Regions from separate parts of the Falsiroseomonas sp. E2-1-a20 genome, predicted to be linked through region 2. Evidence: predicted binding sites of a transcription regulator. Region 2 holds the regulator's gene; each other region holds the start of a gene.
What was found. The regulator LexA, encoded in region 2, represses DNA repair genes until DNA is damaged. The targets are predictions, from matches to a motif close to TGTTCTANNTANGTTC.

Region 1: ACFHPP_RS00200 (S24 family peptidase) is a predicted target of LexA. The motif match lies at 1,394-1,409, and genes of this name have one in related genera.
Region 3: ACFHPP_RS07590 (putative DNA modification/repair radical SAM protein) is a predicted target of LexA. The motif match lies at 4,773-4,788, and genes of this name have one in related genera.

The regions. Positions count from the first base shown of each region.
Region 1 covers NZ_JBHMFT010000001.1:33,715-43,310, reverse strand. The annotation lists gene ACFHPP_RS00220 (portal protein) at 1-38, opposite strand, end outside; gene ACFHPP_RS00215 (hypothetical protein) at 44-301, opposite strand; gene ACFHPP_RS00210 (hypothetical protein) at 466-894, opposite strand; gene ACFHPP_RS00205 (hypothetical protein) at 927-1,364, opposite strand; gene ACFHPP_RS00200 (S24 family peptidase) at 1,537-2,181, shown strand; gene ACFHPP_RS00195 (lysylphosphatidylglycerol synthase domain-containing protein) at 2,193-4,130, opposite strand; gene ACFHPP_RS00190 (lysine--tRNA ligase) at 4,127-5,746, opposite strand; gene ACFHPP_RS00185 (aspartate-semialdehyde dehydrogenase) at 5,937-6,947, shown strand; gene ACFHPP_RS00180 (ATP-dependent DNA helicase) at 7,114-9,596, shown strand, end outside.
Region 2 covers NZ_JBHMFT010000003.1:339,856-349,451, reverse strand. The annotation lists gene trpC (indole-3-glycerol phosphate synthase TrpC) at 1-73, shown strand, start outside; gene moaC (cyclic pyranopterin monophosphate synthase MoaC) at 76-546, shown strand; gene ACFHPP_RS06190 (molybdopterin molybdotransferase MoeA) at 546-1,751, shown strand; gene lexA (transcriptional repressor LexA) at 1,886-2,605, shown strand; gene ACFHPP_RS06180 (ComEC/Rec2 family competence protein) at 2,789-4,951, opposite strand; gene gltX (glutamate--tRNA ligase) at 5,069-6,475, shown strand; gene ACFHPP_RS06170 (hypothetical protein) at 6,543-7,193, shown strand; gene ACFHPP_RS06165 (calcium-binding protein) at 7,281-9,596, shown strand, end outside.
Region 3 covers NZ_JBHMFT010000004.1:211,131-220,726, forward strand. The annotation lists gene pnp (polyribonucleotide nucleotidyltransferase) at 1-2,165, opposite strand, end outside; gene ACFHPP_RS07570 (LolA family protein) at 2,536-3,177, opposite strand; gene ACFHPP_RS07575 (hypothetical protein) at 3,328-3,594, shown strand; gene ACFHPP_RS07580 (hypothetical protein) at 3,666-4,454, shown strand; gene ACFHPP_RS07585 (hypothetical protein) at 4,475-4,690, opposite strand; gene ACFHPP_RS07590 (putative DNA modification/repair radical SAM protein) at 4,817-6,079, shown strand; gene ACFHPP_RS07595 (UdgX family uracil-DNA binding protein) at 6,079-7,557, shown strand; gene ACFHPP_RS07600 (hypothetical protein) at 7,660-8,061, shown strand; gene ACFHPP_RS07605 (SirB1 family protein) at 8,074-8,919, opposite strand; gene ACFHPP_RS07610 (histidine triad nucleotide-binding protein) at 8,923-9,309, opposite strand; gene ACFHPP_RS07615 (phosphoribosyl-ATP diphosphatase) at 9,392-9,596, opposite strand, start outside.

The DNA of each region.
Region 1 (9,596 bases), on a different contig from region 2:
CGGGCCTGCGCGGCCAGGATCTGGTCGGGCGTCATCATGGCGCTCATTCGCCCAGCAGCGTCTTGCGCGTGGCGAAGGTCGGCGCCGGGTCCAGCACCCCGCGGGCGGAGGTGGCGATGGTGCCGGACACGCCACGGCGCGCGCGTTCCAGCGCCCGCAGCCGGGCCTGCCGGGCGGTATCCTCCGCGGCGGCTTCGGTGGCGGCGGCCTGCGCGGCTGCCCCCTGCGCCGCCTGGCTGGCGGCGACGCTGGCATCCGCGGCGGACACGGCCGGCTTCGGCGCCTTGAACAGGCCACCCATGCGCGCTTCCTTCGGCTTGAGAGGGGCCCCCAACAAAAAGACCCGCCCGGCGAGGCCGGACGGGTCGGAGTTTGGGGACCGGGAGAGGAGGATGCCGCGAGGCGCAGATCGCCCCGTGGCAGGGGCTTGATAAGCCGGACGCGACACCGCGTCAACATATATTCCTAGTTATCCTGATTATTTTCCTCACCACCCAGCTCCCGGAACAGCTGGAACGGCGTCCAGGCCCGCGGTGCCGCCGGCCCCAGCAGGGCGCGACACAGCGCCACGCAGGTGAACGGCGCCAGCGGCGGCAGGCTGCGTGGCGTCGCCTCCGTCGGGATGAAGGGGCCGAGCACGCGCAACCCGGCGCGGCGATAGAAGCCCGGCAGGTCGAATCCGCCCGGCACCGGCAGGCGTGCCACCAGCAGGCGGCCCGAGAGCGGCTCCAGCACCGTCCATCCGGCCTCGTCCCCGAGTGCCGCGAAGCAGTGCCGGAAGCCGGGTCGCAGCAGCTGCAGCCAGGGCTGGTCGGCGGCGCCGCCGAAGGCGATCCACACGGACTGCCCCGTGGCATCCGTCACCCGCCGATGCGCCAGGCGCTGCGTGGGCAAGGGTTTGGTTGCGCCGTTCAAGGTTGCGCCGGTCATGCCACCCGCCCCCGGAACGCCACCACCTCGCCTTCCTGCATCACGCCCTGCATGCCCCTGGGCGGACCGCCGACGATCCCCTTGGCGCGCAGCGGAAAATCCAGCCGCTCCATCGCCTCCCGCCACAGCCGCAGGTCGCCGGCCTCGGCGGGGATGCGCGGGCTGGGGGATTGGTGCCGCTCGCCCCAGATGCGCAGGATGCGGGCATGCGCCAGGTCGATGCGGCGCTGGCGGTACAGCCGGTCCAGGCACTTCACCACGTCATCCGGCTCGCAGGGCCGCACCACCAGGCCGCGCCCGGCGCCGAGGCGGGCGCCATCGCGCCGGGCGGTCAGCGCTGCCATGGTCCAGAACCAGGCATGCTCGGCGGAGGCGAAGGGTTGCGCGCGGTCCAGGCTGGCCAGGACGGGGGCGTGGCGGGGGGCGATGGACATGGATCGGGGGTCCTTGCGGGCTGGTTCCTGAACAAAACAGGAACATTAGCCTTCTAGACTGTTCCACTCGAGGTTGCAAGGATATGGTTCCTATTGCATCCCGACTCGAAACCTAGGATGGACGACCCACAGCAGGCGCAGGTCGCCCGCGACGAACAGGGAATCCGCATCCATGCGGCACGAGGATGTCTGGCGGGCGATCGATGCGCTCGCCGCCGAACACGGGCTCTCCGCCTCCGGCCTGGCCCGCCGCGCCGGGCTGGACGCCACCGCCTTCAACCCGTCCAAGCGCACCGGCGTCGATGGCCGCGCCCGCTGGCCCTCCACCGAAAGCGTCGCCAAGGTGCTGGCCGCCACCGGCACGGGCTTCGAGGCCTTCGCCTCCCTCGTCACCGGCGCCCCGGCCCTGTCCCGCGGCCGCAGCGCCATCGCCCGCCGCATCCCGCTGATCGGCCTGGCCCAGGCCGGCAGCGAGGGGTTCTTCGACGATGGCGGCTACCCGGTCGGCGGCGGCTGGGACGAGATCTCGGTGCCCGACGTGCCGGACCCCAACGCCTATGCGCTGGAAATCAGCGGCGAGAGCATGGAGCCGGTGTTCCGCGACGGCGACGTCGTCATCGTCTCCCCCGGCGCGCCGGTGCGCCGCGGCGACCGCGTGGTGGTCCGCACCCGCGCCGGGGAGGTGATGGCCAAGCAATTGCTGCGCCAATCCGCCCGCCGGGTGGAACTCGCCAGCCTGAACCCGGCACACCCGAACTACAGCTTCGACCTGGCGGAACTGGCCTGGATGCACCGCATCATCTGGGCGACGCAGTAGGGGGTCGCCGGCTACCGCCCCGGCAGCAGCGGCGCCAGCGTCTCCAAATCCTTCTCCGCCCGGCAGGCCAGGAAGCGCGGCCCGTCGCCCGGCTTCGGCGCCCCGATCGGGAAGGCGGTCAGGCCGATATCGCCATAGACCCGCAGCAGCCCCGGCCCGACCCGCCAGAAGGCGGCATCCACGCCCTCCCGCTCGCACATGTCGCGGAAGCGCCAGATGGCGGAAACGCGGTCCCGCTCCTCCCCCGCCGGGTCGCCGAGCGCCAGCCAGATGCCGTCGCGGCGCACGAAGCCGAAGCCGGCGCGGCCGGCCTCGCCGAACACCGCGCCATCGGCAATCTCCGGCGCCTCCGCCCCCAGCGCCTTCAACCGCGCCCGGACCTCCGCATCCCAGGTCACCGGCTTCAGGCGCGCCGGGCGCAGCAGCCGCACCGCCGCCACCAGCAGCAGCACCGCCGCCAGGCCCACGGAGAACCTGAGACTGTCCGGTGCCAGCGGCGAGACCACCACGCCCCACCAGCTATCGCCGGCCACCTTGCCGCCGTAGCTGACCAGCGCCAGCATCAGCGCGCACAGCCCCACCACCACCAGCGGCAGCAACGTCGAGCCCGCCAGCGGTTCCGTCATCAGCCGCGCGGTGCGGTAGAAGGCGCTGCGCATCGCCGCCAGCAGCCCGGCCACCAGCAGGAAGGCGCCCCACAGCCACCAGCCATCGGCGCGCAGCCAGCAGATCAGCGCGCCGGTCAGCAGCAGCGCGATGCCGGTGCCCCAGGCCAGCGTCAGCCGCCGCAGCAGCCCGTAGCCCATCACCAGCAGCAGCGACCCGATCAGGGAGGCGGCGAAGTGGGACGCGACCGCCGCCTCGTACCCCGCCCATTCCGCCACCGCCGTGCCTTGCGCCGGCAGCGCGCCGACGAAGATCAGCAGCGCGCCGCCGAGACCCACCAGGCCCGCGATCACCGGCACTTCCAGCGCGTCGGTCACGCCCTGTTCCGTGGCGAAGCGCTTCAGCGCGTGGCGGCGCTGCGCGATCTCGAAGCCGGCGAACAGGATGCCGGCCAGGAACAGCGGCACGATGTAGTAGTACAGCCGGAACAGCAGCAGCGCGCCGACCACCTGCGCCGGGCTCAACCACGGTTGCAGCCCGATCAGGATGGCGCCGTCGAACACGCCGATGCCGCCCGGCAGGCTGGCAGCGATGCCGGCGGTGTAGGCGGCGACATAGATGCCCAGGAAGCGCAGGAAGGTCAGCCCCTCCGCCGGCGGCAGCAGCACGTAGAAGATCATCGCCGTGACGGCGACATCGACGCTGGCCAGCACCGTCTGCGCCACCGCCATGCGGAAGCCCGGCAGGTCGATGCGGTACTTGAAGATGGTCACGTGGGACCGCAGGCGGGACATGGTGACGTAGGCGATCACCGTCGCCCACATCGCCAGCCCGACGATCCGCATCGCCCAATGCGGCACATGCTCGCCGAGGCCCGGCACCACCTCCGGCTCCACCACCAGCACCAGCCCGCCCAGCGCGAAGCCGCCGAGCCCGAAGGTCAGGCTGGTGAAGGCCACCACCTTGGCGATGGCCAGCGGGGGCAGCCCCCAGGCGGCATAGAAGCGGTAGCGCACCGCGGCGCCGGATACGGCCGCGAAGCCCAGATTATGCGCCAGCGTATAGGCGCAGAAGGACGCCAGGGAGGTGCGCGCATAGCTCACCGGATGCCCGGCATAGACGCTGCCGAGCCGGTCGTAGATCGTCAGCACCGCGTAGGCCAGCACGGTCCAGCCCGCCGCGATCCACAGCGTCGTGGTCGGGATCGCGGCCAGCGAGGTCTGGATATCCGCCACCGACAGGCTGCGGAATTCGTTCTGCACCACCCAGATGGCGGCCGCGAGCAGCAGCAGCCCGAAGCCGGCCACGCCATGCCGGCGAACCAGGCTCCAAAGACGCTTCATGCGGCGGTGCCGTCCGCATCCTGCCGTGCCAGCGCGGCCTCGATCAGTCCGATGGTGCCGGCGATGCCGTACAGTGCCACGAAGCCGCCGAAGCGCGGCCCTTCCGGCTGGCCCAGCAGCACCTGGTACAGCGCGTTGAACCAGGCCCGCGAAACGCCCATCCGGCCGTCCTTGGCGGGCTCCAGGAAGGGCTCCCGCCGGCCGGCGTCATAGACGATGTCCTGGATGGCGCGCGCCTGCTCATCCGGCGGCAGCGCCTCCAGCTCGGCAAGCTGCGCCCGCAGCGCGGCGGCCAGCGCCTCGAAGGCCGGGCGCTCCGCCTCGGTCGCGGCGCGGTGCTGCTTCGTGGGGGCGACGCGGTCGCGGTAGTAGGCCACCGCGTGTTCCACCAGCCGCGCCAGCAGCGGATGCGTCTCGCCGCTGGCATCCGGCGCGTAGCGGCGCAGGAAGCCCCACAGCATCTCCGGCGCATCGGCGTTGATGACGCTGGCCAGGTTCATCAGCATGGTGAAGGACACCGGCGTGCCCGGGTCGTTCGTCGGCCCGCCATGGATGTGCCAGGCGGGGTTGTCCGGCCCCGGCGCCGCGCGCAGCCGGTCCAGGTTCTGCACGTATTCATCGACCGCGCGCGGAATCACATCGAAATGCAGCCGCTTGGCGCGGCCCGGCTGGTTGTACATGAACTGCGCCAGGGATTCGGGCGGCGCGTAGTGCAGCCACTCGTCGATGGTCAGGCCGTTGCCCTTGGACTTGCTGATCTTGTGGCCGTCCTCGTCGAGGAACAGCTCATAGGTGAAGCCGATCGGCGGCTCCCCGCCCAGCACCTTGCATATGCGGGAGGAGAGCTTGACGCTGTCGATCAGGTCCTTGCCCGACATCTCGTAGTCCACGCCGAGCGCGAACCAGCGCAGCGCCCAATCCGCCTTCCACTGCGCCTTGCAGTGCCCGCCGGTAATCCGCGTGCCGTGCCGTTCCCCGGTCGCGGGGTCGACCCACACCAGCAGGTCCTCCCCCGGCCGCACCTCCTCCATCGGCACCTGCATGACCACGCCCGTCTTCGGGTGGATCGGCAGGAAGGGCGAATAGGTGCCGCGGCGTTCCGGGCCGAGCGTCGGCAGGATCACCTCCCGCACCGCCTCATGCCGCTCCGCCATCCGCAGCAGCGCCGCGTCGAAGCGCCCCGAGCGGTAGTAGTCGGAGGAGGAGGCGAATTCGTATTCGAAGCCGAAGCGGTCCAGGAAGGCACGCAGGCGGGCGTTGTTGTGGTGGCCGAAGCTCTCATGCGTGCCGAAGGGGTCGGGCACCGCCGTCACCGGCCGGCCGAGGAACCCGGCCAGCATTTCCCGGTTCGGCACGTTGTCCGGCACCTTGCGGAGGCCGTCCATGTCGTCGCTGAAGGCGACCAGGCGGGTCGGCAGGCCGGTCAGCGCCTCGAAGGCGCGCCGCACCCAGGTGGTGCGCGCCACCTCCCCGAAGGTGCCGATATGCGGCAGGCCGGAGGGGCCGTAGCCGGTCTCGAACAGGGCCTCCCCCTTGGCCGAGGCTTTCACCCGCAGGGCCACCTTGCGCGCTTCCTCGAAAGGCCAGGCCTTGGCTGCGGCGAAATCGACGGACATGCGGGTCGGCACCTCGGGCTGCGGGCAACGCGGCCTTATAGAAGGCGCGCGCTTTCCAGGCGAGGCCGCCACCCGGCCCGGCGCCCAATATACCCGCCGTGGTTGCAGTCGCCACCGTGCCGCGAGACGCCTGACAGCGCCCGCGCTTTGCGCTAGATGCCCTGCATCCTTATGGCAGGAGCAGGGTGCGATGCGTGTCGGTGTGATCGGCGCCACCGGAGCGGTGGGGCGGGAATTGGTGGAGGTCCTCGGGCGGCGTCGCTTCCCGGTGACGAAACTCCGCCTCTTCGCCTCCGGTCGCAGCGCCGGCACGGTGCTGCCCACGCCCTTCGGCGACATCGCGATCGAGGAATTCTCCCAGGCCGCCGCGCGGGACCTGGACCTCGCCCTGCTGGCCGTCTCCGGCGACTTCGCCAAGGCGCATGCCCCGGGGCTGGTCGCCGCCGGCGTCACCGTGGTGGACAATTCCTCCGCCTTCCGGTTGGACGAGGACGTGCCGCTGGTGGTGCCGGAGGTGAACGGCCAGGCACTCGGCGAGGCCCGGCTGATCGCCAACCCGAACTGCACCACCGCCATCCTGGTCGTGGCGCTCGCCCCGCTGCACGCCGCCTTCGGCCTGAAGCGCGTCATCGTCTCCACCTACCAGGCCGCCTCCGGCGCCGGGGCGGAAGGCATGGCGGAGCTGGAGCGGGAGACGCGCCGCGTGCTGGTCGAGGGCCAGCCGGCCCGCGCCGAGGTCTTCGCCCACCCCCTCGCCTTCAACGTCATCCCGCACATCGACAGCTTCCAGCCCAATGCCTACACGCGGGAGGAAATGAAGGTGGTCTGGGAAACCCGGAAGATCATGGGCCTGCCGGAGTTGCTGATCTCCTGCACCGCCATCCGCATCCCGACCATGCGCGTGCACGGCGAATCCGTGACCATCGAGACCGAGCGCCCCGTCACGGCGGACGCCGCCCGGGAGGTGCTGCGCCGGGCCGCCGGCGTGAAGCTGGTCGATGATGTCGCGAAGAACCTCTACCCGATGCCGCTGACCGCCACCGGCCAGGACGACGTCGAGGCCGGCCGCATCCGCGCCAACCCGGTCTTCGGCGACCATGGCCTGGACCTGTTCCTGTGCGGCGACCAGTTGCTGAAGGGCGCCGCGCTGAACGCAGTGCAGATCGCGGAACGGCTGCCGGCGCTGGCGGTCCCGGCCTGAAATCCGCCGGCCGCGCGCATGAATCGCGGCCGATCCTGGGTTTCGCCCTTTGTTCCCGCCGCTCATGCCGCCACATTGGCGGCATGAGCCGATTCCCCGAACAGGCCCCGTGATGTCAGGCCGCCGTGCCGATGGCACCACCCCCCGCGCCATCGCCACGACACCTATGGTCCAGCCGCGCCTCCTGCTGCCCGACAGCCCGGCGCTGATCGCCGGCTTCGGACGCGGCACCCTGCTGACCCCGGATGGCGAGCTGTTCACCGGCTCCGCGCTGGAAATCGGCCGCCGGCTGCGGGACATGCCGCCGCCGATGGTGGTGCACGCCCCCGCCACGGCCAAGCGCCTCGGCATCGGCGCCTTCCCGGCCTGCGACCTGCTGGAGCTGTTCGCCTTCTGCCAGCCCGCGCGCCCCGCCGCCCCCACCCCGCGCGGCCTCGCCATCGCCCTGGACCGCGACCCGCCGGCCGATGACGAGGCCATGGCCGCCCTGCTGCCGGACCTCGCCACCGCCCTGCTCCGCCACCTGGCTGCCGGCCGCAACGCGCCGCTGAACCGCGATGCCGCCGCGCTGGCCGCCAAGCTCGGTGCCGACGGCAACTGGCCCTGGGCCGATTCCATCCTCGCCGCGCTCGGCCAGCAGGCCCGCCCCTCGCTGGACCCGCTGAAGGTCTGGCGCCGCCTGCCGGATTGGGAAGAAGCAGCCCCGCCGCCGCCCCCCTCCGCGCATCCCGTCACCTCCGCCGATGCCCGCCGCCGCCTGGCCGAAATCCTCGGCGAGGGCGCCGAACAGCGCCCGCAGCAATCCGACTACGCCTCCGCCGCCGCCGCCGCCTTCGAAGCCCGCGCAACCCGTGGCGCGCCCAACCTGGTGCTGGCGGAGGCCGGCACCGGCACCGGCAAGACGCTGGGCTACGTGGCGCCGGCCAGCCTCTGGGCGGAACGCAACGGCGCCCCGGTCTGGATCTCCACCTTCACCCGCAACCTGCAACGCCAGATCGACCAGGAGACCGCGCGGCTCTACCCCGAACCCGCCGAGCGCCGCCGCCGCATCGTCGTCCGCAAGGGCCGCGAGAACTACCTCTGCCTGCTGAACATGGAGGAAGCGGTCGGCGCCGCCGGCATGGCCGGCGCCCTGCTGCCCCTCGCCCTGGTCGCGCGCTGGGCGCTGGCGACGCGGGACGGCGACCTGATGGGCGGCGACTTCCCCGGCTGGCTGACCGAGCTGTTCGGCCCGCACGCCGTCTGGCCGCTGGCCGACCGCCGCGGCGAGTGCATCCACTCCGCCTGCGGCCACTACAAGCAGTGCTTCGTCGAACATTCCATCCGCCGCGCCCGCGGCGCCACCCTCGTCATCGCCAACCATGCCCTGGTCATGGTGCAGGCGGCCCTTGGCGGCGGCGAGGATGGCCGCCCGCTGCGCCTGGTCTTCGATGAGGGCCACCATTTGTTCGACGCAGCCGACGCCGCCTTCAGCGCCGACATGACCGGCGCCGAGGCCGCCGAGTTGCGCCGCTGGCTGCTCGGCGCCGAGGGCGGCCGTTCCCGTGCCCGTGGCCTGTCCCGCCGGCTGGAGGATCTGGTCGGCGATCGCCCCGACCTGCTGCTGCCGCTGGAGGAAGCCTTGCAGGCCGCCCGCGCCCTGCCCGCCCCCGGCTGGCCCAACCGCCTGTCCGATGGCGAGGACCCGCGCACCACCGCCGAGGGTTTCCTCCAGGCCGTCCGCCGCCAGGTGCTCGCCCGCGCCAAGGACGAGGAGGCCGGCTACGGCATCGAATGCGACATCCACCCGCTGCCGGAGCCGGTCGCCGAGGCCGCCTCGATCCTCGCCGAAAGCCTCACCCGCCTGAAGACCCCGCTCCAGTCCCTGCATGACCGCCTCGCCGCGCGGCTGGAGGATGAGGCGGAGGAGCTGGAGGTCGGCGACCGCATCCGCATCGAGGCCGCCTGCCGCGGGCTGGAACGCCGCGCCCTGATGCCGCTGACGGCCTGGACCGCCATGCTCGGCACCTTGTCCGCCCCGCCCCGCGCCCCTGGCACCCGCCCCGACTATGTCGACTGGTTCGCGCTGGACCGGCGGGAGGGGCGCGAGGTCGATTGCGGCATGCACCGGCATCACCTGGACCCGACGCAGCCCTTCGCCATGGCCGTCGCCGCCCCCGCGCATGGCCTGCTCATCACCTCCGCCACCCTGCGCGACGAAACCGGCAGCGGCGAGGACGACCCGGAAGCCGCCTGGCGCGCCGCCGAGGCCCGCACCGGCGCCGCCCACCTGCCCAGCCCGGCGATCCGCGCCGCCGTCGCCTCCCCTTTCGACTACGCGACGCGCACCCGCGCCTTCGTGGTGGAGGATGTCAGCAAGACCGACCCGGCCCAGATCGCCAGCGCCTACCGCGCCCTGTTCACCGCCTCCGGCGGCGGCGCGCTCGGCCTGTTCACCGCCGTCCGCCGCCTGCGCGACGTGCAGTCCCGCATCGCCCAGCCGCTGGCCGAGCGTGGCATCCCGCTCTACGCCCAGCATGTCGATGCCATGGACAATGCCACCCTGGTCGACGTGTTCCGGGCGGAGGAAGCCGCCTGCCTGCTCGGCACCGATGCGATGCGGGATGGCGTGGACGTGCCGGGCCGGTCGCTGCGCCTGCTGGTCTTCGA
Region 2 (9,596 bases):
GCTGGTGGGCGAGCACCTGCTGCGCCAGCCCGACGTCGCCGCCGCGGCGCGCGAGTTGATCGCGGCGATCTAGCGGTGGCGCTGACGCATTTCGACGCCACCGGCGCCGCCGCCATGGTGGACGTCTCCGCCAAGGCGGAGACCAGCCGCACCGCCATCGCCCGCGGCCGCATCACCATGGCGCCGGAGACGCTGGCGCTGGTCCAGGCCGGCCAGGTCGGCAAGGGCGACGTGCTGGGCGTGGCGCGCATCGCCGGGATCATGGCGGCGAAGCGCACCGCGGACCTCATCCCGCTGTGTCACCCCCTCGCGCTGGCGAAGGTCACGGTGGACCTCGCCATCGCCGCGCCGGATGCGGTGGAGATCGAGGCGCTGGTGAAGGTCACCGGCCAGACCGGGGTGGAGATGGAGGCGCTGACGGCGGTGACCGTGGCGGCGCTGACGATCTACGACATGTGCAAGGCCGCCGACCGCGGCATGCGGATCGAGTCGGTGCGGCTGGTGCATAAATCCGGCGGAAAATCCGGGACCTACGAGGCGTCCTGATGATCCCGCTGGAAGAGGCCCGCGCCCGGATCCTGGAGGCGCTGCGCCCCACCGCCGCCGAGACCGTGGCGTTGGCGGAGGCGTGGAACCGCACGCTCGCGCACCCGGTCGCGGCCCGGCTGACCCAGCCTCCGGCCGATGTCTCCGCCATGGATGGCTATGCCGTTCGCGCGGCCGATGCGGTGCTGGGCGCCCGACTGACGGTGACCGGAGCCGCCCCGGCAGGCCATCCTTTCGCTGGCGAAGTCGGCACTGGGCAGGCCGTGCGCATCTTCACCGGCGGCTTCGTCCCACCCGGCGCCGATGGCATCCTGTTGCAGGAGGATGCCGAGGAAGCCGGCGGCGTGGTGACGGTGCGGGAAGCCGTCGCGCCGAACCGCTGGATTCGCCGCCGTGGCCTGGACTTCACCGCGGGCGACATCCTGCTGCCCGCCGGCCGCCGCCTGACGGCCCGCGACATCGGTCTCGCCGCTGCCGCCAACCATCCCTGGCTGATGGTGCATCGCCGCCCGCGCATCGGCATCCTGGCCACGGGCGACGAGATCGCCCTGCCCGGCGAGCCGATTCCGCCCGGCGGCATCGTCAGCAGCAACGCGCATGCGCTGGCCGCCCTGGTGCGGGCCGGCGGCGGCGATCCGCTGGTGCTGCCGATCGTGGCCGATGACCGGGACGCCATCGCCGCCGCAGCCGCGGCCTCCCGCGGCTGCGACCTGTTGGTGACGACGGGCGGCGCCAGCGTGGGCGAGCACGACCTGATCCAGGCGGCACTCGGCCGGGACGGGTTTGCGCTCGATTTCTGGAAGATCGCCATGCGGCCGGGCAAGCCGCTGATCTGGGGGCGGCTTGGCGCCACGCCGGTGCTGGGGCTGCCCGGCAATCCGGTCTCCGCCCTGGTCTGCGGCGTGCAGTTCCTGCTGCCGGCACTCGCGGTGCTGTCCGGCCTGCCGGCCGCGGCGCCGCGCACCATCCTGGTCCGCGCCGGGGCCGATCTGGCGGCGAATGACCGCCGATTCGATCATCTCCGGGCGACGCTCGGCACCGATTCGGCCGGCCACGTCACCGCCACCCCCTTCCCGCAGCAGGACAGTTCCATGCTGGCCAACCTGGCGCGGGCGGAGGCGCTCATTCTGAGGCCACCCTTGGCCCCGGCGCTGCCCAAGGGGGCCGAGGTGCCGGCCATCCCGCTGGGCCAGTTCGGCATCTGAGCCCCGTCCCGGCGCGTTTTTTGGCAAGGGCCGCGAAAAAGATTTGACGGCTTCGCAGGAACCTACATAGAACATCCATGCCGGTTGCCCGTTTGTTCGGCACCCCGTGGTCCCCCGACCGGCTGGAGAACGCCATGCTGACGCGCAAGCAGCACGAGTTGCTGATGTTCATCGACAAGCACCTGCGCGCGACCGGCTTCTCGCCTTCCTTCGAGGAGATGAAGGACGCGCTGCGCCTCAAATCCAAATCCGGCATCCACCGCCTGATCACGGCGCTGGAGGAACGTGGCTTCCTGAAGCGCCGCGCGCACCGCGCCCGTGCGCTGGAGGTTGTGCGCCTGCCGGAGAATGTCGCGCCGCGCCGAGCGGACGCCGTGCCGGCACCCGCACCACCGACCTTCACGCCCAACGTGATCCGGGGCCATTTCGCACCCGGCCTTGCCGGCGTGCAGAAGGCCGCGAACGAGGCGGGGTCCGTCGCCCTGCCGCTGTACGGCCGCATCGCCGCCGGCATGCCGATCGAGGCGCTGCGCGACACCTCGGCCAGCATCGACGTGCCGGCCGCGCTGCTGAGCGGCGGCGAGCACTACGCCCTGGAGGTCGCCGGCGATTCGATGATGGAGGCTGGCATCCTGGACGGTGACACCGTCATCATCCGCCGTGGCGATACGGCCGACAGCGGCGCGATCGTGGTGGCGCTGGTCGATGACCAGGAGGTCACCCTGAAGCGCCTGCGCCGCAAGGGCAACTCGGTGGCGCTGGAGCCGGCGAACCGCGCCTATGAAACCCGCATCTTCGGCCCGGACCGTGTGCGGGTGCAGGGCCGCCTGATCGGCCTGCTGCGCCGCTACTGAAGGCTCAGTAGGGGTCCCATTCGTGGCTGCGCGCCGAACGCCAGGCGTGCAGCCGCTGCCACGCTGCGGTTGCGACGACACCGCTCAGCATTCCGGCGGCCAGCATCAATGCCATGCCCATGATCCGCGTCCTTTCCGCCCTTCCTGTCCGGGGATCCTGGATCCGGCCCGGCTAAGGCATGGTTAACGCGACCCCGTATCGATGGTTGCGCGCGGCAGGTCGGAGGCGCGGCCGGGCATCGGCACCGGCGGCACCCAGGGGCGGTCGCCGCGGGTGCCGCGGTCGGTGCGGATGACGACCTCCGCGCCGAGCCAGGCGGCCTGGGCGCCGTCGCGCCACATCGCGAAGCGGTCGATGGCCAGGCCGCTGCGGCAGCGCGGCGCCATCGCCTCCAGCGCCACGACCAGCGCGGCCTGGCCGCAGGCCTGGCCGGGGTCCAGGGGCGGCATGCGCTCGCCGCGCCGCGCCGGTGGTCCCCGCAGCAGCACGGCGACGGCGCTTTCGGGCCTTGGCTGGAAGCGGCAGGCGGCCGGCGTGCAGGAAACGGCGCCGCCCGCGACCTCCCCCTGCTCCGGCAGCGCCAGTGCCTGGGTCGCGCCCATGGCCCGCAGCAGGTTGTCGCGCGCGAAGTTGCGGGCGCCCGGGACGCGGTAGAGGTACACCCCTTCCGCCGTGCGCAGCGCCACCAGCCGGGCGTCGCCGGACACCAGCAGGTCCGGCGGTGGCGAGACCACGCCCGCCGCCAGGCCGGCCAGGATCACCGGCACCCCGAACAGCCGCAGGCCGCCGCGCCACAGGCACAGCCAGCAGAATCCGAAGGCCGCCAGCGCCAGCCCCCAGCCCGGCAGCGGCGGCATGGCCGGCGCGGCGCCCGGCAGGTCGGCCACACGCCGCGCCACGAGCAGGATGCCCTCGACCCCCCACCCCATGGCCCAGAGCGGCCAGTCCTGCAGCCCGACCGGCAGCGCCAGCACCGCCGCCAGCGCCGCCGGCATCACCAGCAGGGAGGTCAGCGGCACCGCCACCGCATTGGCGAGCACCCCGAACACCTGCAAACGTCCGAAGTGGTGCAGGCCGGAGGGGGCGGTGGCCGCGCCCGCCAGCAGGGATGTCAGCACCAGCCCCGCCAGCAGCAGCAGGCCGCGCCGCCACCAGTACCGCTGACGGTCCGGCCGCGCCAGCCAGGGGCGCAGGGCATCATGCCCGGCGATCAGCGCCAGCACCGCACCGAAGGACATCTGGAAGGACGGCCCCAGCACTTCCGCCGGCGCCACCATCAGCACCGCCGCGGCGGCCATCGCCAGGACGCGCAGCGACAGCGCCCGCCGCCCGGCGAGCAGCGCCAGAGTCATCAGCGCCGCCATGCCGAGGCAGCGCTGCATCGGCACCTGCGACCCGGTCAGCAGCATGTAGAAGGCACCCGCCGCCAGCGCCCCCACCGCCGCCACCGCCTTCCCCGGCACCCGCAGCGCCACCCAGGGCACCAGCGCCAGCCCCGCCCGCAGCACACCGAAGACCAGCCCCATGACGATCGCCATGTGCAGCCCGGACACCGACAGCAGATGCGCCAACCCGGAATCGCGCATCGCCACCATGGCCGGTTCCGGGATGCCGCTCTGCGTGCCGGTGATCAGCGCCGCCGCCACCGCGCCGGTCGCGCCGGGGATCGCCGCCGTCACCACCTGTTCGAGCCGCGCCCGCAGCCGGGCCAGGTCCTCCCCCTGCCCCGGCGCCACCGCCGCCGGCCCGAGCGCGAAGCCCGACCCTCCCAGGCCGGAAAAATAGGCGGCGCGCTGGAAGTCGTAGCCGCCCGGTACCACCGGCGCGCCAGGCTCGCGGAGCAGGGCGCGCACCGTCAGCCGGTCGCCCGCCTCGGGCCGCGCCGGGTCGTCGCGCCGCAGCCGCAGCCGCACCGGGCGGGCCAATGGCGCCGCGTCATCCAGCCGCGCCGCCGCCAGCGTCACGCGCACCCCCTCCGGCAAGGGTTCCACCACCGCGACGCGGCCCGAGGCGACCACCGCGCCATAGGGCAGCGCCAGCGGCTCCGCCTGCCGCGCCGCGTGCCAGCCGGCCATGCCCGCGCCAAGCAGGAACGCCGTCAGCAGGCCCAGGGCCCAGCCGGCCAGGGCCTGCCGCTGCGCCACCCACAGCGCCAGCAAGGCCATGGGCGCTGCCAGCCAGAGCGGCTGCGCCTCCGGCTCCCGGTCCAGTTCGAAGTACCACAGGATGCCGCCGCCCAGCGCCACCGCCAGCCAGGGCGCGTAGCGGCCATGCTGCGCGCCGACCTGCCCCGCCAGAAGCTCGGCAGGCGCGGGGCGAACAAGGGGGGAAACCGCGAGGGACATTCCACCCAGGGTGGAACATCGCATCCGGAGACGCAACGAAGTCCTGTCTTTGGCCTGGCCGCCGTTCCGGGCTACCTATCCCGCTGATCGAACCTTCTGCCGGAACCCGGAAACCAGATGTCCGTCCGCACGCGCTTCGCCCCCTCCCCCACCGGCTACCTGCACATCGGCGGCGCCCGCACGGCGCTGTTCAACTACCTGTTCGCGCGCCATCACGGCGGCCAGTACCTGCTGCGGATCGAGGATACCGACAAGGCGCGCAGCACGGAGGCCGCCGTACGGCAGATCCTGGACAGCCTCGAGTGGCTCGGCCTCAGCCCGGACGAGCCGCCCGTGATGCAGACCCACCGCGAGGCCCGCCACGCCGAGGTGGCGCGCGAGTTGCTCGCAGCCGGCCGCGCCTACCTCGCCTACGACACGCCGGAGGAACTCGCGGCGATGCGCGCCGAGGCGGAGGCCACCAAGCGCCCCTTCAAGTATGACGGCAGCCGCTGGATCGACCTCGACCCCACCCAGGCCCCCAGCCTGCCCGGCGCCATCCGCATCAAGGCGCCGCGCGGCGGCGAGACGGTGGTGGCGGACCTGGTGCAGGGCGAGGTCCGCGTCGCGCACACCGAACTCGACGACATGATCATCCTGCGCAGCGACGGCACGCCCACCTACCTGCACGCGGTCGTGGTGGATGACCACGACATGGCGATCACCCATGTCATCCGCGGCGACGACCACCTGACCAACACCTTCCGGCAGTGCATGGTCTATGACGCGATGGGCTGGCGACGGCCGCATTTCGCGCACATCCCGCTGATCCATGGCGCGGATGGCTCGAAGCTCTCGAAGCGCCATGGCGCCGTCGGTGCGCTGGACTTCGCCGAGATGGGCATCCTGCCGGAGGCGCTGTGCAACTACCTTTTGCGCCTCGGCTGGGGCCATGGCGACGAGGAGATCGTGCCGCGCGACCGCGCGATCGAGCTGTTCGACCTGAAGGATGTCGGCCGCGCCGCCTCCCGCATGGACTACGTCAAGCTGGTGCACCTGAACGGCGTCTATATCCGCGGTGCGGAGGATGACCGGCTGGTGCGGGAGGTGCTGGCGATCCTCACCCGCCGGCGCATCGACTTCGGGACCGAGGCCGCGGGCCGCATCCGCATGCTGATGCCGGACCTCAAGGCACGTGCGAAGACGCTGACGGAACTCGCCGAGGCCTGCCTCTTCGCGGTGCCCGAGGGTGCGCCCGAGCCGGATGCCAAGGCCGCCGCGCTGCTGACGCCGGAAGCGCGCGCGCGCCTTGCCAACCTCGCCGAGTTCCTGGCCGAGGCGCCGTGGGAACGGGCGGATCTGGAACAGTGGCTGCGTGACTATGCCGAGGTGAAGGGCGTCAAGCTTGGGCAGGTGGCGCAACCCCTGCGGGTGGCGCTGACCGGCAGCACCCAGAGCCCGCCGATCGATGCGGTCCTCGTGGCGCTCGGCAAGACGGAGGCATTGAGCCGGATCAGCACCGCGGCAGGCACGACAACGGCTTGACCTTCACGCAAGCGACATCTAGAAAATTACTACCTCAGTAATTTTTTGGTGTCACTGCGGAGTGGGCATGCCGGGCCGATCGAAACTCGCCTACTGGGCCCTGGCCCTGCTCGGCATTGCAGCCTGGGCCGCCGGCATCATCGGGCTGTCGGGGCTTCCCCTGCCAACGCAGGTGGCGCTGTCCGGCATGGCGGTGATGGCCTGCCTGTGGGGCCATGCCGTGCTGTTCCCGAAGCCGGTCACCGCGGCGCCGACGCCGCGGCCTGCCCATCCGCTTCCCCTCGGCCGAGCCCGCACGCCGACCCGCCTGGCGCTGCGCAACCTGGCTCTGGACCTGCCGCCGGGCGAGCTTCCCACCCTGCTGCGCGAACCCTTCGAGGAAGCGGCCCGGATGGAGGCGCATCGACTGGCCGAAGCCATCAGCGCCGCCGGCATTTTCGGCCTGGTGAACATCCGCCTGCAGCCCGATGGCATGGCGTTGATCGCGCCGGTCCAGGCCGAGGCCGCCGTGCGGCTGCCGACGGCCGTCCTGGTGCGGCTGGCGCAGCGGCTGACCAGCCGACCCGATCCGCGCGCCGAGCCCGGCGCAGGTCTCTGGCCCGGCGAGGATCTTGCCGCCGCCGTCGCGGGCCGGCTGGAGGAGGTGCGGCCCGCGCAGGCTTCCCCTGCCCCTCGCCCTCCCGGGCGGGCCCGCCGCGCGGGTCTCGAATCGGTTTAATCAGGGTGCAAATCTGGGCAGATGGTTTATTGGTCCTGATGTCATTCACGCACATCCGGTCCTTGTAGACCCAGCCCAGGACGTCCCATGGCGAACATCGTCGGCACCGGCAATGACGACGTCATCACCCCCGGCTTCACCTCGGCCGGGCTCGCGTCGCCGACCTCGGATGCCGACGTGATCCAGGGCCTGGCCGGCAGTGACGTGCTTGATGCCTCCGCTGGCGATGACCTCGTGCTCGGCGACGAGGGCGCGGACCTGCTGGTGGGTGGCGAAGGCGCGGATACGCTGGATGGCGGCACGGATGCCGATACGCTGTTCGGCGGGGCCGGCGCCGACCTGCTGGTCGGCGGCGACGGGTCCGACCAGGCCTTCGGCGGCGACGGCGCCGATACCCTGCTGGGGGGCGCCGACCAGGACCTGCTCTCGGGTGACGAGGGCGATGACCTGATCGATGGTGGCACCGGTGCCGACACGCTGCGCGGCGGGGGCGGACGCGACACGCTGCTGGGCGGGGACCAGGGGGACCGGATCGAGGCGAATGCCGGCGACGACCAGGCCAATGGCGGCGAAGGCAGCGACCTGATCTTCGGCGGCGATGGCAACGACACGCTCGAGGGCGGCACCGATGCCGATACGCTGTTCGGCGACGCCGGCGATGATCTGCTGGTCGGCGGCGCCGGCGTCGACTGGCTGATCGGCGGTGCCGGCCGCGACACGCTGGAGGGCGGCGACGATGCCGACAGCCTTGCGGGCGGTGACGACGACGACCTGATCCTCGGCGGCCAGGGCCAGGACAGCATCGCGGGCGAGGCGGGCGCCGATACGCTGCTCGGCGGCCTGGACGGCGACAACCTGGATGGTGGGGCCGGTGACGACCTCCTGCTGGGCGAGGAAAGTGCTGATTTCCTGCGTGGTGGCGATGGCCGCGACACCCTGCTGGGCGGCGACGGCGTGGACACGCTGGAGGGCGGCGAAGGCGATGACTGGATGGATGGCGGCGCCAGCGCCGATATCCTGGGCGGCGGCGCGGGCAATGACGTGCTGGTCGGCGGCCTCGATGCCGACACGCTGCTGGGCCAGGACGGTGCGGACACCCTGCTCGGCGGCAGCGGCTACGAAGTGCTGGATGGTGGCGACGGCGACGACCTGATCCGCAACGGCGCCGGCGAGGACATGATCATCGGCGGCGCTGGCCGCGACCGCGTCGACTTCACCGAGGCTGCCGGGGCTGCCCCCGGTTCGATCTTCTTCGTCGACCTTGGCGGCGGCATCTTCGGCACGACCAGCTTCCCGACCGGCACGCTGACGGGCATCGAGGACGTCACCGGCAGCAGCTACGCCGACAGCATCACCGGCAGCGCCGAGGCCAACCGGATCGACGGTGGCGCGGGCTTCGACAGCATCGCCGGGCTGGACGGCGCGGACAGCCTGTATGCCGGGGCGGACGGCGCCAGCCTTTCGGGCGGCGAGGGTGACGACCTGCTGGATGGCGGGTCCGGCGATTCCACGCTGCTGGGCGGCGCCGGTGACGATGTGCTGCTGGGGGGTACCGGCCACGATCTTCTCGAGGGTGGCGAGGGCAATGACCTTCTCCGCGGCGGCGCCGGCGACGACACGATGGATGGCGGCGCCGGGGCCGATACCATCTCCTACGCCGATGTCTCGGCCGGCGTGTCCGTGGACCTCGCCAACAGCAGCGCCAGCGGCCCCGGGGGGGCCGACTCGCTGGCCGGATTCGAGGCCGCGATCGGCAGCGCCTTCGCCGACCGCCTGACCGGCAGCGCCGGCGACGACACGCTGGAGGGCGGCGACGGCGCGGATACGCTGCTGGGCGGCGCGGGCGACGACCTGCTGACCGCGAGCGCCGACGGCAGGCTGGAGGGCGGCGACGGCGCGGATACGCTGAGCGGCGGTCCGGGCGCGACCCTGTTCGGCGGCGCCGACAATGACCTCCTGATCGGCTCCCCCGGCAGCATCAGTGACGGCGGCGCGGGCGCGGACACGCTTCAGGGCGGCGCGACGCTGCTGGGCGGCGAGGGCGGCGACGTGCTGCTGGGCCTCGCCGGCAGCCTGCTCGATGGCGGCGCGGGCGAAGACACGCTCCAGGGTGGTGCGACGTTGCTCGGCGGCCTTGGCGATGACCTGCTGGTCGCCGATACCGGCACCCGTTTGCTGGACGGCGGGGACGGCGACGACACCCTCGAGGGCGCCTTCGGCCAGATGCTGGGCGGAGCCGGGGCGGATCTTCTCGTGGGCGGCGCGGGGCAGCAGACGCTGCATGGCAGCGCGGGCGCCGATACGCTGCTGGGTTTCGACGGCGACGACGTGCTGATCGGCGATGACGGCGCGGATGTGCTGGTGGGCGGGGCCGGCAACGACGTGTATTTCATCGAGGGCGGC
Region 3 (9,596 bases), on a different contig from region 2:
CCGCGATCAGCACCGCCACCATTCTCGCCCTCCTCGCGCGGCCGGCGGGCGCCGACCTGCTCGGAGATGTCGGCGCCGGTCGCCTGGTCCACCATGCGCATGGAGAGCTTGACCTTGCCGCGGTCGTCGAAGCCGATGACCTTCACCTTCACCGCATCGCCGTCCTTGACCACATCGGTGGTCTTCTGGACGCGCTCGTTCTGCAGTTCGGAGATGTGGACCAGGCCGTCCTTGGCGCCGAGGAAGTTCACGAAGGCGCCGAACTCGGCGGTCTTCACCACCTTGCCATTGTAGATCTTGTTGATCTCCGGCTCGGCGACGATGCCCATGATCCGGTCGATGGCCTTCTGGGCCGCCTCGATCGTCGTCGCCGCCACCTTGATGGTGCCGTCGTCGTCGATGTCGATCTTGGTGCCGGTCTGCTCGGTGATTTCCCGGATGACCTTGCCGCCACTGCCGATCACATCCCGGATCTTGTCCTTGTTGATGTTGATGACCGTGATGCGGGGCGCCGTGGCGGCGACATCACCGCGGGCGCCCGAAAGGCCCTTGGCCATCTCGCCCAGGATGTGCAGGCGGCCGTCCTTGGCCTGGCCCAGGGCGATCTTCATGATGTCGAAGGTGATGGACGTGATCTTGATGTCCATCTGCAGCGCGGTGATTCCGTTCTCGGAGCCCGCCACCTTGAAGTCCATGTCGCCCAGGTGGTCTTCGTCACCCAGGATGTCGGACAGCACGGCGAAGCCGCGGTCTTCCTTGATCAGGCCCATGGCGATGCCGGCGCAGGGGCGCTTCAGCGGCGCGCCGGCGTCCATCAGCGCGAGCGAGGTGCCGCAGACGGTGGCCATGGAGGAGGAGCCGTTGGACTCCGTGATCTCGGACACGACGCGCATCGTGTAGGGGAACTTGTCCTTCTCCGGCAGCAGCGGGTGCAGCGCGCGCCAAGCCAGCTTGCCGTGGCCGATTTCCCGGCGGCCGGGCGAGCCCATGCGGCCGGTCTCGTTCACCGAGTACGGAGGGAAGTTGTAGTGCAGCATGAAGTTCTCGCGGTACTCGCCCGCGAGGGCATCGATGACCTGCTCGTCCTGGCCGGTGCCGAGGGTCGCGACGCACAGCGCCTGCGTCTCGCCGCGGGTGAACAGCGCGGAGCCGTGGGCGCGCGGCAGGATGCCGACCTCGGCCACGATCGGGCGCACGGTCTTGGTGTCGCGGCCGTCGATGCGCATGCCGGTGTCGAGGATGGAGTTGCGCACGACGTCGGCCTCGAGGTCCTTGAGCAGGCCCTTGGCGGCGCCTGCATCCAGGCCCTCGGCCTCCAGCGCCGCGACCACCTGCTTCTTCACCGCGGAAACATTGCCCTGGCGGAGCAGCTTCTGCGTCTCCTTGTAGGCCTCGGCCATCGGCGCGCGGCCGAGTTCGGAGATACGGGCCTTCAGCGTCTTCACGCTGTCGGCTTCCTCCGGCAGGGCCCAGGGCTCCTTGGCGGCGACCTCGGCCAGCTCGATGATCCCCTGGATCACCGCCTGGAACGACTTGTGGCCGAATTCCACGGCGCCGAGCATGACGTCCTCGGACAGCTCCTGCGCTTCCGATTCCACCATCAGCACGCCCTCGGCGGTGCCGGCGACCATCAGGTCGAGCTGCGACTGCTGCAGCTGCGCGGCGGTCGGGTTCAGCACGTAGCCGCCATCGATGTAGGCGACGCGGGCGCCGGCGACCGGGCCGAAGAAGGGAATGCCGGACAGGGTCAGCGCGGCGGAGCAGCCGACCAGCGCCACCACATCCGGGTTGTTCTCCAGGTCATGCGACAGCACGGTCGCGACCACCTGGACCTCGTTGCGGAATCCATCCGGGAACAGCGGGCGCAGCGGGCGGTCGATGAGACGGGAGACGAGCGTCTCGTTCTCGTTCGGGCGGCCTTCGCGCTTGAAGAAGCCGCCCGGGATCTTGCCGGCCGCGAAGGCCTTTTCCTGGTAGTTCACGGTCAGCGGGAAGAAATCCTGGCCGGGCTTCACGGACCGGGCGCCGACCACGGTGCAGAGCACGATGGTGTCGCCGAGGCGGGCCAGCACGGCGCCATCCGCCTGGCGGGCAATCTTGCCGGTCTCCAGCGTCAGAAGCTGGCCGCCCCAGGAGATGTCCTTGCGGAAATACTTGTCGAACATGGATCGTCCTTCTTGGACCCGCCGGATGCGGGGCCACAGCATGTCGCCGTCCACGCGCAGGGCGCAGGGCCGGCCAGAACGCGACGAAGGCGGATGCCCATGAGGCTGACCAGGGATTCGAGCCCGGGAGATGCGCGGCGACTCGGGCGGCATGGGTCCCACCGCGCTTCTGCCCCGATGCCGGGAACGACGCGATGGGGACGGCGCTGAGGGGGCCGCCCATGTGGCCGGAGGCGCCGTCATCGCCCTTCCGGGCGCGGCTGGTCCGCGAGGCATCCGCTGCCATCGCAGCGAAGGTCGCCCCCGGAATCGGGGCCGACCCGGGCCGCCTATGGCATGAAGTGTCCCGAAAGGCCAGCGGAAACCCGTTTCAGCGCCGCGCCTCACCCTCCAGGAAGCGCGGGTCGTTGAAGTCGAACAGGCGGTTTTCCAGCGTCATGCCGGTCTGCACCTCGTACAGCGTCACCCGCGTCTCCCGGCCCTGGGCGTCCAGCACGGTCCATTGCCGCAATTCCATCGGCTGTTCCGCCAGCGCCAGGGTCAGCAGCCCTTCCGCCCGCGCGCCGGTGCGATGCAGCGACACCCGCAGGAAGCCGCCGGAGCGTTCGGTGGCGGTCACGGTGATGTCGCCGGCCAGGCGGATCTCCGGCCGCAGCAGCATGCCGAGCGGGGTGGAGGAGGCCGGCACCGCCGTCGGCTGGCGCAGCTCCCGGTCATACATCAGCACCTGGCCGCCGGAGGCGACCAGCAACAAGGGCTCGGGCGGGTCGTAGTCGAAGCGCATGCGGCCGGGGCGGCTGATCAGCGCGGTGCCCTGGGCGGAGGCGCCGTTCTGCGCCACCTGCAGGAAGCGCGCGCGCAGCGTGCGCAGCCCGTTCAGATAGGCCTCGACCCGCGCGATCGCGGCGCGGTCCAGGTTGCCTTGCGCCGAGGCAAGGCGGGGCGCGACCAGGGGCGCGACCAGGGGCGCGAGCAGGCCGGCGGTGGCCGTGAGCAGGAGGCGTCGGTTCATCCTTCGCACATGGCGCATGCCGGGCGGTGCGGAAAGGGCCGTTGCGGTTAACCCTCTCTCAATCCTCGGTGCGTCTAATGAACCTCGCCGGCCAGGACAGCCGCCCCCGCCCGAGAACCGGGTCTCCCTCCCATCGTCGCGGAGACAGAGATGCCCTTCGATTTCCTGCCGCCCGGCCCGCTGCACCTCGACGCCGCCATCCATGGCGTGCCGCGGCCTGAGCTGGAGGCGCATGTGCTGCAAGGCCTGGCCCCGGCGCAGCGCGCGGCGCTGGCGGAGATCGAGCTGATGCCGGGCGGCCGCATGGTCCACATGGGCGTGGTGTTCGAGCAGGTGGCTTGGCGCGCGATCTTCCGGCAGGCCGGGCAGAAGGTGGCGCGCGGCAGCTTTCCGGTGTGGAACGGCAGCCCCGCCTGAGCTTTGGGAGGGCCGAGGTTCCGCCGCGTCACCGTCCGGCCTACCCTTCGCGTTCCGAAGGAGATGTCCGGATGTTCGAGACCGCCGAAACCCCTGCCTCCCGCATTGCCGGCGCCGCCGCGCTGCTCGCCGATGTCCGCCGTGGCCGCCGCGCGCCGCTGCCGGGCCTGCCGGAGGCGCTGCGCCCGCAGGGCATCGCGGAGGCCGAGGCGATGCAGCTGGCGACCTATGCCGCCCTCGGCTGGTCCATCGGTGGCTGGAAGGTCGGCCGCGCCCAGGGCCGGCCGATCGCGGCGCCGCTGCCCGCAACCGCCCTGGCCCCCGCCGGCGAGGCCACGCTGCACCTGCCGCTCGGCGCCGGGATGGAGTTGGAGGCGGCCTTTCGGCTGACCCGCGCGCTGGACGACGCGGCACTGGCGGCGCTGCGGGTGGAGGATATCCCCGCCATCGCCGACCTCGTGATCCTGTACGAATGGGTGGAAACCCGCTTCGCCGCGGCGCCGCCGGCCAGCGAGCTGGAGAAGCTGGCGGATTGCGTCTCCAACGGCAGTTGCAGCTTCGGCCCGCCCACCGGCGCCTGGAGCTGGGCGGATGTCGAGACGCTGGAGATGCGGCTGAGCGTCGATGGCATCGACGTGGCGCATCACGTCGGGCCGCACCGGTCCATGCCGCTGGCCGAGCTGGTGCTGGGCTGGCGCGACCGCTGCCGCGCCATCGGCCATGCGCCGCCGGCCGGGGAGGTGGTGACGCTTGGCAGCCAGACCGGCCTGCTGCCGGTGCCGGCGGCGGGCGGGCTGCTGGTGGGACACTATGCCGGCCGCGGCAGCCTGACCTGCCGCATCGCCCCGCTCGGAAGCTGAGAGGGCGCCCCTGGGCGGTGCTAGGGGTAGTCGGGGCGGGGCGGCAGCGGCAGGATCGTCGCCTCCAGCCGGTCGGCGGTGCCGGCTATCAGCACCGCCGCCATGGGCTGGTCCGAATCCAGCGCGACCAGGGCGAGCCGGCGCAGCTCCAGAAGGATGGACTCGAGCGAGCGCGCGGCCGGCAGCGGCCCTGCGGCCTCAGGATCAGATTGCTGGTGGTCACCTGGTGAGGACATTTCCAGAATATTGGAGCGGACCTGGCGCGATAGACAAGACTGTAGGTTTTCCGACACCGGGCGGCCTTGCGTCCGTGGCGGAGAACATAATATGAACTGAGACCCTGCCCCAGGATGCCCGCGCCCATGGAGCTTCTCCAGAAACTCGAAATCCTGGCCGATGCGGCGAAGTATGATGCCTCCTGCGCCTCCTCCGGCACCAGCAAGCGCAACAGCCTGAAGGGCGGGATCGGCAGTACCGAGGGCAGCGGCATCTGCCATGCCTATGCGCCGGATGGGCGCTGCATTTCCCTGCTCAAGCTGCTGCTGACCAATGCCTGCGTCTTCGACTGCGCCTACTGCATCAACCGCGCTTCCTCCAACACGCCGCGGGCGCGGTTCACCGTGGAGGAGGTGGTGCAGCTCACGCTCGGCTTCTATCGCCGCAACACGATCGAGGGGCTGTTCCTGTCCTCCGGCATCATCCGCTCGCCGGACTACACCATGGAACAGGTGGTGCGCGTGGCGCGGACCCTGCGGCTGGACCACGGCTTCCGCGGCTACATCCACCTGAAGACCATCCCCGATGCGGCGCCGGAGTTGCTGGCGGAGGCCGGGCTGTACGCCGACCGGCTGTCCATCAACATGGAACTGCCGACCGTCGCCGGGTTGGAATCCCTGGCGCCGGAGAAGAATTTCCGCCGGATCCGGCATGCCATGGCCGGCCTGCGGACGCGGATCGAGGGCTCGCAGGACGAGGTGAAGACCGCCCGCCGCGCGGCGCCGAAGCGCTTCGCGCCGGCCGGGCAGAGCACGCAGATGATCGTCGGCGCCGATGCGGCGGATGACGGCGCGATCCTCGGCACCGCGACGGACCTCTACGCCAGCTACCGGATGCGGCGCGTCTATTATTCAGCTTACAGTCCGATTCCCGACGCATCCCGCCTGCTGCCGCCGGTCGCGCCGCCGCTGGTGCGGGAACACCGGCTGTACCAGGCGGATTGGCTGCTGCGCTTCTACGGCTTCTCCCGCGAGGAGATCATGGCCGGCGGCCAGGACGGCATGCTGGACCTGGAGCTGGACCCGAAGACCGCCTGGGCGCTGCGGTCCCGCCAGGATTTCCCGGTGGACCTGAACCGGGCGCCGCGGGAGGCGCTGCTGCGCGTGCCGGGACTCGGCGCGAAGACGGTGGACCGGCTGCTCGCGGCCCGCCGCCACACCACGCTGCGCGTTGCGGATCTGGGCCGGCTGCGGGTGAAACTGTCAAAAATCCTGCCCTTCGTGGTGCTGTCGGACCATGCGCCGCGCGGGCTGGACAGCCCCGGCCTGCGCCGCCTGCTGCTGCCCGCCACCGGCTTTGCCATGGCCCTGCCCGGTGGCGCCCGCCCGGCGCAGCTTTCGCTGTTCTGATGATCCACCTGGCCACCCTGCCCGGCCCCGCCGATTTCACCGCCTGGCGCCAGGCGGCGCGTGGCCTGGTGGCGGCCGGCATCCCGCCGGAGGCGGTGGAATGGCAGGTGGCGGGCGAGGCCGCGGGGCTGTTCGCGGAGGCGCCGGCGCCGGTCTCCATGGCGCCGCTCGGCGTGCCGCGCGCCTTCGTGGAACAGGCCACCGTCGCCATCCGGCACAGCGATCGCGAACGCTTCGCGCTGTTGTATGGCCTGCTCTGGCGGCTTGTGCAGGGGGAGCGGCACCTGATGCAGATGGCGACCGACCCCGCCATCATCCGGCTTTCCACCCTGGTGAAGGCGGTGCGGCGCGACGCGCACAAGATGCATGCCTTCGTCCGCTTCCGGGAGGTGCAGGCCGAGGACGGCCCGCGCCACGTCGCCTGGTTCGAGCCCGACCACCACATCGAGGAAGCCGAGGCGGATTTCTTCGTCCGGCGCTTCGCCAGCCTGCGCTGGTCCATCGTCACGCCGCGCCGCAGCGTCGCCTGGGACGGGCAGGCGTTGGCCTTTGGCCCCGGTGGCCGCCGCGCCGACGTGCCGCCGGACGACGCCATGGAGCCGCTGTGGCGCGCCTACTACGTCTCCATCTTCAACCCGGCGCGCCTGAAGCCCGGCGCCATGCGGGCCGAGATGCCGCGCAAATACTGGCGCAACCTGCCGGAGGCGGCGGAGATCCCGCGCCTGATGGCGGAGGCCCCGCGCCGGGTGGCGGAGATGGTGGCGCGGGGTGCCTCCGCGCCGAACCCGCGGCCGCAGGACGCCCGGTACCTCGATGCGCATCTTTCGGCGCCGGCCCGCGTTCCGGCGGATATGAGCCTGTTCACCGCCCTCGACGCCCATCCGGACCCCGAGCGCGCCCTGGCCGATCTGCGCCAGGACCTGCTCTCCCGCCCCGACCTGCCGGACTTCGCCGCGCGCGCCACCCAGCCGGTGTTCGGCGAGGGTGCGGTCGGCGCGAAGCTGCTGTTCGTGGGGGAACAGCCTGGGGATGAGGAGGACATCGCCGGCCGTCCCTTCGTCGGCCCGGCCGGACGCCTGCTGGACCGCGCCCTGGAACAGGCCGGCGTGGCGCGGGCCGAGACCTACATGACCAATGCGGTGAAGCACTTCAAATACACGCCCACCGGCAAGCGCCGCCTGCACCAGTCGCCGGACGCCGGCGACATCACCTACTACCGGCCGTTCCTGGCCCGCGAGATCTCGGCGGTGGGGCCGCGCATGGTGGTCGCGCTGGGGGCTTCCGCGCTGCTCGCGGTGACGGGCAGGAAGCTGCCGGTGCTGAAGACGCGCGGGCAGGTGGTGACGGGGCTGACCGGGCATCCGGTGTTTGCCACCGTCCACCCCAGCTACCTGCTGCGGCTGCCCGACCCGGCCCTGCAGGCCGAGGGCTTCTCCGCCTTCGTCGCGGATCTGCGGTCGGCGCACGCCAAGGCCTGATCTATCGCCGGGATCGGCAGCGCCGCATCGACCTGAACGCCCTGCCGGTTCATTCTGCCCCTGCACCGGCAATCGCGCCGGATGAAGGGGAAGCTCTGAACCATGCGCAAGATCATCGCGGCCGCCCTGCTGTGCAGCGGCGTTGCCTCCCTGGCCCCGGCTCAGGCGGTGGCGCAGGCGGCGTATACCTGGAGCGGGCCGACCCTGCTGTCGACGGGCAATACGATGAATGGCTGCCGGCTGCGGACGCCGATGGCGACGCATAACGGCAGCCTCGGCCTCAACAACATTTTCCTGACCGTCCGCAACGACGGCACCGCCCCGGTGCGCATCACCGCCAATGTCGAGCTGTCGGGCAACAACAGCCGGAAATCCACCTCCATCAGCTCCGGCGTGCTGCCGGCCGGGGGGCAGGCCTCGATCCAGACGATGACGCCGGGCGGCTCGACGCGGAACAATACGGTGCTGCGCGTCACCTTCACCAGCTGCGCGCCGGCTGGCTGAGCGCGCGGCGGCTCAGTTCAGCCGCTGGCGCAGCTCCTCCAGCAGCCCGCGTACCCGCAGCGCCTGGACCCCCTCCGGTGCCAGGGTCAGGAAGGTCTCGAGCGCCGCGATGGCGGCGCCGATATGGTCCAGGCGCTGGTGCATCAGCCCGGCCTCCCGCCACAACGGCGCGGCATCCGGGGCGATGCGCAGCATGTCCTCGGTGCAGGCGACGGCGCCGGCCAGGTCGCCGTCGCGCAGGCGGCGCACCTTGATGTTGTTCTGCAGCCGCAGCAGCACGGCGCGGCGGTCCATCGGCGCCAGGCTGGCCGGGCCGAGTTCCGCCTGGTCGCCGGCGAAGCGCTTCAGCGTGGCACGCAGGTCGCGTGCATCCATGGCGGTGCCGCCGGCAAAGACATCCACCACCACCTTGCCGCGTCCGGCCAGGGCCACCAGGAAGTGGCCGGGAAAGTCCACGCCATGCGCCTCCCACCCCGCCGCCTCCGCCGCGTGCAGCCAGAGGATGCCGAGCGCCACCGGCAGGCCGCGGCGCCGTTCGATCACCCGCAGCAGGTTGGCGTTCGCCATGTCCTCATAGGTGTCGCCATCGCCGCCGTAGCCGAAGCGGCCATGGATCACCTCGGCCAGCACGGCGCGGCGGCGGGAGGGATCGCCGGCATCGGCGACCGGGTCGGCGGTCGCGGCCGCCACGGCCTCTCGCGCCAGGGCCGTCAGGTGCTCGGCGCCCGCCCGCCAGTCCAGCGCCGGCGCGTCGATGCGGGCGAGTTGCAGCGCCGCCTGGGCGATGTCGATCTCGGCGTCGGGCAGGCTGCCGATGGCGGCCAGCGCCGCCCGGGCCTCGGCCTCGGCGCCGATCATCCCTCAGCTCCCGGCTTGCGGAACCATGCGGCCGAGCCGGCGGCCGCCGAAGATATGAACATGGAAATGCGGCACCTCCTGCCCGGCATCCTCGCCCATGTTGGACAGGATGCGGTAGCCCTGCTCCTCCAGCCCCAACGCGCGAGCGACGCTGCCGACGGCACGCCAGAAGCCGGCGATTTCGGCGTCTGAGGCGTTCGCGGCAAAATCCGCCTGGCTGACATAGGCGCCCTTCGGGATCACCAGCACATGCACCGGTGCCTGCGGGTTGATGTCGCGGAAGGCCAGCGCGAAGGCATCGTCATGCAGCGTCTGCGCCGGAATCTCGCCGCGCAGGATGCGGGCGAAGATGTTGCCGGGGTCGTAGGGCGGCAGGCCGGTCACGCGCATCGTGGCTCTCCGGTGGATCGCCCCTGTTCTGGCGAGGCGGGGCCGAAGGCGCAAGCGGTACGCGCCACGCGGGCAGGACGGATCAGGGCAGCTTGGTCGTGTTCGCCGCGCGGACCAGTGCCTTCGGCCGGGCGGCCTTTTCCGCGATGCCGGAGATGCCCTGGCGACGGGCGAGTTCGGCCCAGACCTCGGAAGGATCGATGCCGGCATCCACCCAGACGACCACCAGATGATACAGCAGGTCGGCACTTTCCAGCACCGTGGCGGCGCGGTTGCCCAGCGTCGCC